2 regions of the Mesorhizobium sp. CA16 genome follow, and region 1 is predicted to be linked to the other one. Evidence: riboswitches for the same ligand, from Rfam matches in the RefSeq annotation. Region 1 holds a riboswitch; the other holds the start of a gene.

Region 1 (3,364 bases):
CCGGCCATTCGATCAGCCGGAAGGCCGGCCAGGCACCCATGCCGAGCTGGCTCGCCAGCCGCCACTGGTCGGCGGGAACGGTGCCCAGCGCCTCGAGGAACAGGCGCGTCGCCAAGGGCAGGTTGAAGAAGACATGAGCGACAAGGATGCCGGAGAGGCCGTAGATCCCCGGCCAATCCCCACCGCCAAGTCCGGCCAAGACGCCGGCAAAATATCCAGCCCGACCGTAGAGCGCCAGGATGCCGAGCGCGGCGACGATCGCCGGCAATGCCAGCGGCACGGTGAACAATTGCAGGATCAGGCGGCGTCCCGGGAAACTTGGGTGCCTCGACAAAGCGCGCGCCACGAGCAGCGCCGGCGCGACCGACAGCAGCGTCGAGAGAGCCGCCTGCCACAGCGTGAAGCGGGCGACGCGCAGGAGGTAATTGTCGAAGGCGGCGGCAGCGCCGGAGAGGTCGTGCGCGCCTTCGACGGCGAGGCCGGCGAAGGCACCGCCGATGAGGAGGGCGATGGCCGCCAGCGCGACGACGCCGGCGGTGACGCGGGAGTCAGGGTGCACGGCGGCTTGCATGCTGCACCTTGGTGGAATTCAGCAAACGCCGCGTTCCTTCGCGCCCCCCTCTGTCTTGCCGGACATCTCCCCCACAAGGGGGGAGATCAGCAGCGCCCGCGCCTCGCTCATCACTGCAACGTTGCCAGTTGGCGAAATCGCCGATGACAGCCAATCTCCCCCTTAGAGGGGGAGATGTCCGGCAGGACAGAGGGGGGCGCCGTAGAGCGATCATCTTGCGCGAATAGCGATCCTACTTGCTCATCACCGCCAGCCACTCATCCACCCACGCCTTGCGGTTGGCGGCGACCTCCTGCGGGCTGAACAGCAAGGTCTTGGTCGGCTTCACCAGTTTGTCGAAGGCCGGGTTGAGCGGCTTGTCGGTCTTGCCGGCCGGGAACATCCAGTTGGTTTCCGGAATGACATCCTGGAATTTCGGTCCGGTCATGAAGGCGATGAACTTTTGCGCCAGCGGGTTCTTCGCGCCCGTCATGGTGATGCCGGCAACCTCGATCTGCAGGTATTCGCCTTCCTCGAACGAGGCGGCCTGGTAGCGCTCGGTGTTCTCGGCCACCATATGGTAGGCCGGCGAGGTGGTGTAGGACAGCACCATCGGCGCCTCGCCTTTGGTGAACAGGCCATAGGCTTCGCTCCAGCCCGGCGTCACCGTCAGGACCTTGGTCTTGAGCTTTGCCCAAGCCTCCGGCGCTTTGTCGCCATAGACTGACTTCACCCACAAAAGCAGCCCGAGACCGGGCGTCGAGGTGCGCGGGTCCTGGATGACGATTTTGTCCGTGCCGGCGCCTTCGATCAGCTCCTTCAGGCTCTTCGGCGGGACTTTAAGCTTCTGCGTGTCATAGATGACGGCGAAATAGCCATAGTCGAAAGGCACGAAAGTGTCGTCGCTCCAACTTCCAGGGACGTCGATGGCGGAGACTTCGCCATGCGGCGCGAACAGACCGCTCGACTTGGCGTCGGCGGTGAGATTGGTGTCGAGGCCGAGCACGATGTCGGCCTTGGTGCCGGCGCCTTCGAGCTTGACGCGGTTGAGGAGCGCCACGCCGTCGGCCACCGAGACGAATTCGAGATCGCAGCCGCATTCGGCCTCGAATTCCTTCTTCACCGCCGGGCCGGGACCCCAATCGGCGGTAAAGCTTTCATAGGTATAGACGGTGAGCTTGTCCTTCGCAGCGGCAGGCGCGACGCCCGCCAGAAGCGAAACTAAGCCGGTTGCGAGAATGAGATGGGACAGTATTGCGCGCATATCGGCGCCTCCTTCGTTCGAGTGACAAGGAATTGAGGCGCCGGATGGTCCGAAACGTCTAATCCCTCCGCCGGTACAAACCGGATCAGGTTCAGCGGGTTGGCTTGATCGCCTCTCAGCCGGATCACGTCCGGCACCCCGTTAGAGCGTTTCGACAGATAGGCCCGGCCGAAGCAGCGCGCAAGCGGAAGTTTGCCGGGCAGCTAATGTTCGCCGGTACCCTCGCAGCCGAAGCGCACGGCATCCCGCTTCCGTTTCGCCCGACGGGCTGGTAAGGGCGACGGCCATGGGCACATTCACCATCCTGCTTGGCGGCGAGCTTATCCGCACGCCCCGGCTCGAACGCCAGATCGAAGGCTCGCGCGTCATCGCCGCCGATGCCGGCATCGGCCATGCCCGCATGCTTGGACTTGTCCCCGAACTTTGGGTCGGCGATTTCGACTCGGTGCCGGCGAACCTGCCGGATGACCTCGCCGCCGTGCCGCGAAAAGTCTTTCCGGCCGAGAAGGACATGACCGATGGCGAGCTCGCCATAGCGGAAGCGCTTCAGCGTGGCGCCACCAGCCTCGTGTTGGCCGGCGCCTTTGGCGGCAAGCGCGCCGACCATGCCTTCCTGCATCTGGCGCTGGCCGTGCGGCTGGCCGAGGCTGGCACGACCGTGCTGCTGACCAGTGGCGCGCAGGAAGGCGCTCCCATCCTGCCCAGCAAGGCCAGCTTCGACTATGACGACGGCACCTTGTTTTCGGTGCTCGGCTTTTCCGACCTGTCCGGCCTGACGGTCACCGGCGCCAAATGGCCTCTCGACCGCGTCGAGGTGGCGTTCGGTTCCTCGCTCACTATATCAAATGAGGTCAAAGGGCAGCTTGGCATCGCGCTGGAGCGCGGCCGGGCGCTGCTTCTGGCCCACCCCTATCCTCTTCCAGAAAGTTGACATGGCGCCGCCACTCCTCAACCTCGACGGCATTAAACTGACTTTCGGCGGCACCCCGCTGCTCGACGGCGCGGCGCTCAGCGCATCCGCCGGCGAGAAGATCGCGCTGGTCGGACGCAACGGCTCGGGCAAGTCGACGCTGCTCAAGATCGCCGCAGGGATGATCGAGCCGCAGGACGGCGAGGTGTTCCGCCAGCCTTCGGCGACCGTCCGCTATCTGCCGCAGATGCCGGACATGGACGGCTTCGCCGACGTGCGCGCCTATGTCGAGGCGGGCCTTGGCCCGGCCGACGATCCGCATCGCGCCACCTATCTGATGGACCATCTTGGCCTGACCGGCGAGGAGCGGCCGAACGACCTGTCCGGCGGCGAGGCGCGCCGCGCCGCCCTTGCCCGCGTCATGGCACCGGAACCCGACATCCTGCTCCTCGACGAGCCGACCAACCATCTCGACCTTTCGGTGATTGAATGGCTGGAAGAAGAGCTCGCCCGCACCTCCTCCGCGGTTATCCTGATCTCGCATGACCGCCGCTTTCTCGAGCGCGTCACGCGCGCCACTGTCTGGCTGGACCGCGGCCAGACGCGGCGGCTGGACAAGGGCTTTGCGCATTTCGAGGAA
Region 2 (3,364 bases), on a different contig from region 1:
AAGAAATAGGGCAGCGCCGACGGCAACCGAGCCAGCCAGAAGATGCGCCGGCGCCCTGCTCCCATGGCGGCGAGCATCTGACTGATTTCCTTGGCCGTGGCGGCATAGCCCTCGACCAATGCCACCATCATCGGAAAGAAGGTGACCAGCGCCACGAGCAGGATCTTCGGCAATAGCCCGAAGCCGAACCAAAGCACCACCAGCGGCGCGATCGCCACCAGCGGCAAGGTCTGGCTGGCGATCAGGAGCGGGAACAGCGCGCGGCGCAAGGGGGCAAAGAAGTCAACCAGCGCCGAGAGGATGAAGGCGGCAACGAGCGAGCATGCAAAGCCCGCCAGCGTGGCGCGGATGGTGGGAAGCGTGTTGTCGGCCAGCGCCGCCCGGTTCTCCCAGGCCTGCGCCAGCACGCGCGAGGGTGCAGGGAGCACGGTAGGGGCGATGCCGCCAAGGCGGGCGTAGAGCTCCCAAGCGACGAGAAGGAGAGCGAAAGCCAGCGCAGCGGGCAAGATCTTGGCGACGGTCGTGGTGAAGGCTGATCTCCCCCCTAAAGGGGGAGATGGCCGGCAGGCCAGAGGGAGGCGCGACGGAACGCCAGCTTTCGAAAGTTGTGCGGGAGCGGTTGGCGAACGCCGCGTGCGCAACCAGTTGAAAGGCCGGCGGGACAGCACCCCCCTCTGCCCTGCCGGGCATCTCCCCCGCAAGGGGGGAGATTGGCCGTCACCTCGGGTTTCGCCAATCTCCAGAGGTTCCCCTCTCTCCTGCGAGATGGGACTGGGGGCATCTCCCCCACGCAATGGATCAAGCCAAACAGCCACAACATCTACCTCGATAGATCGAGCTTGCGCTCAAGCCGCGGTTGGGCTGTTCGCCGAAATGGTGATGTCGAGCGTCACGTGACCGGCGCCCGGCCCGAAGCGGCAGAAGGCTTCGTTCAGCGTGGCGAACACCGCGCCGGCGTCGCCGCGCAGCTTGGTGCAAAAATGCTTGGAGCGTTCGAAGACGCCGGACCGCTTCAGGAAATCGATGCAGCCATAGATCTCGTCCATGTGGTCGCCGGTGCCCATCACATAGAGCGAGAATTGCGCCGCCACCGGCTGGTTGGTCGAAAGCATGGCCCCGACGGCGCGCAGCGCGGCGCGCTTGCGGTCGTCGAGCGGGATCGCCGGGCCGCCGATCTCCTCGGAGCGGCAGATCGGGTCATCCGGCTCGCCGGGGCAGCCGCGCGAGACGGCTGCCGACAGAACACAGTGCCTGCCGCTTTTGGCGGCCGCCACGAACAGGTCGCGCATGGCTGGGAACAGCACCTCGGGCGGCCCGACCAGGAGCGTCGAGATATCGTCGGTTTCGATCCTCAGCCTGTCGCGGTAAGGATCGAGCGCGCCAAGCGCGCCAAGGATCACGCCGACGAAATCGTCGGCCATGGGATAAAGGGAAATCTGTGCGCCGGAAAACATGGCCCGCCTCGCTCCGCTGGTATTATCCAGATCAGCTTTAGGGTCCGGAGGCTTGCCGCCACCATCTCAGCCCCGACCGTACGGAGCACCCCTGTGGATGGCCGGGTTAAAGCACTGTTTGCGGTGCTGGGAAAGCGCTTTTTTGCGGTGTCGGTTGGGCCAACCGCCCATCTCCCTATGGGAGATGCCGGTGGTTATAAGATTTTTGTAGTTTTCTTATAACTGCTTTATCTAACCTATTTTGTCGTTCAAATTGTACGAATCTCGCTTGATTGCTTTTCGTACGTAAAGTACGATACTTCCCTTCCTTTGAGGGGATTTGCTTGAACACCGCGAACCATGCCGCTTTTGCCGACCTCTCCCATCCGTTGTTGTCGCCTTTGCCGCTCGCCGAGCGCGAACGCCTTGCCGGCGCCTGGCGCATGGCCAGCCAGGACATCGCCGACGACATCCGCTTCATCCGGCAATATCTGAAGGTGATCGCCGAAAAGGAGGAGCGGCTTTCGACCGGCACGCTGGTGCATGGCCGCGCCTACGTCGAGGCGTGCGCGGCCTGGCTGCCGGAGACGGCGGCGCGGTATTTGCGCAACCTCAGGCTGATCAGCGAATGCGAAAGCGCGATGATCGCCGCGGGGGTCAGGTTTGCCCGATCGAGCGATGCGTGGTGAGAGCGTTTTGACCTCTTCCGTTAGAGAAGGGAAGGAACTCCAAGGCCGCCAGCGACGCGAACAATCATGCCGCTGCAACCCTCGGCTCTGGGCCTCGAAAAATGCATCGTTTCACACAATCGCCAATTGGTGGACGCGGGCGAGCGGCCGGGCGTTAATTCTGCGCAGGCGAAGGAGGGTAAAGCCGTATACCAGGGAGGAATTTCGTTTTGATGGACCAACAAATCGACATCGGCATACAGCCTGACGATCAGCCCTACGAAGTCATTTCATTCGCCCGCAAGCATGGCCTGACGGTCCCGGTTGCCGACGCGGTCCTTTTCGCCAAAGGTCCGTCGCCGTCACGCGCAGCTTGCGACATGGCAGCGCTTGCCTTCCTCTGCGCGGTCGCGCGATACGCCGGAAAGCAAGGGACGCGATAGCCTCCTCTTATAGCTTAATTGCAACCCGCATGCCGCCGGCGTGGCTGCTGGCGGCGGCGACGCCGAGCGTGCCGGTCAGCCGGCCGCCATGGCCGAAGCCTTCGCTCAGAGGTCGTGACGGTTCAGCGGGGAGCGTAGATGCGAAGCATGGTGCCGTTATCGTAAGCGGCCGTCACGAGGACGTTTAGCTTGAGCGCGTCCGTCAAACCGCTGAATAGCGGTTTGCCACCGCCATAGGCGGATCGGCCGAGTCAGGATGACATACTCATCAATCAGACCTGCCTTCGACAGCGCCTGAGCGAACTCTGCGCCGCCCCGCAATAATTTCGCCGCCGGGTTGCTTTTCAATTAGCGATTCCTCGTGCAGGTCACCTTTCGCAATAGTGGACTCTGGCCAAGTTGCCTTTTTCAGCGTTTTCGAAAACACGACCTTGGGGATGACGTTCATCGGCGCGGCATAGGCATCCTCGGATTTTTGCCAGTACGGGCCCATTTCCTCGTAACTCACGCGGCCCATGATGTGTGTGCCAGCGCGACTGATGCGATCGAGTTTCCACCGCTTGAGCTCTGCCGTTCAGGAAAACCGCCCGTCGACATTCCCACCGGCCCTACGACATATCCGTCGACCGACATGGTCATGATCAAGACGACTTTGCGCATGGTCGGTATAGCCTCCGGGCACAGTTCTCACACGGAGCGTCGCACCGTCACATGATCCGGTGAAAAGGGGGCAGGCCTTGGCTGGCGGTCAGCCCTTGGTCTTCCTGGCGGGGGACTTTGCCTTTGCCGGGCCCTTGGCGGGCTTCTCCGCCTTGGCCGC

The links. Region 1 has a riboswitch for thiamine pyrophosphate ahead of thiB (thiamine ABC transporter substrate binding subunit). Riboswitches for the same ligand answer to the same signal wherever they lie in the genome.
Region 2: linked by a shared signal. The riboswitch ahead of LB525_RS25145 (Ykof family thiamine-binding protein) and the one ahead of thiB (thiamine ABC transporter substrate binding subunit) in region 1 are both predicted to bind thiamine pyrophosphate.

What each region holds. Positions count from the first base shown of each region.
Region 1 is NZ_JAIUHP010000012.1:2,624-5,987, reverse strand. It holds gene thiP (thiamine/thiamine pyrophosphate ABC transporter permease) at 1-571, opposite strand, end outside; gene thiB (thiamine ABC transporter substrate binding subunit) at 804-1,814, opposite strand; TPP riboswitch at 1,860-1,965, opposite strand; gene LB525_RS17445 (thiamine diphosphokinase) at 2,101-2,745, shown strand; gene LB525_RS17440 (ABC-F family ATP-binding cassette domain-containing protein) at 2,747-3,364, shown strand, end outside.
Region 2 is NZ_JAIUHP010000022.1:58,700-62,063, reverse strand. It holds gene LB525_RS25150 (ABC transporter permease) at 1-509, opposite strand, end outside; gene LB525_RS25145 (Ykof family thiamine-binding protein) at 846-1,454, opposite strand; TPP riboswitch at 1,445-1,557, opposite strand; gene LB525_RS25140 (hypothetical protein) at 1,778-2,122, shown strand; gene LB525_RS25135 (hypothetical protein) at 2,813-3,061, opposite strand; gene LB525_RS25130 (DUF2934 domain-containing protein) at 3,293-3,364, opposite strand, start outside.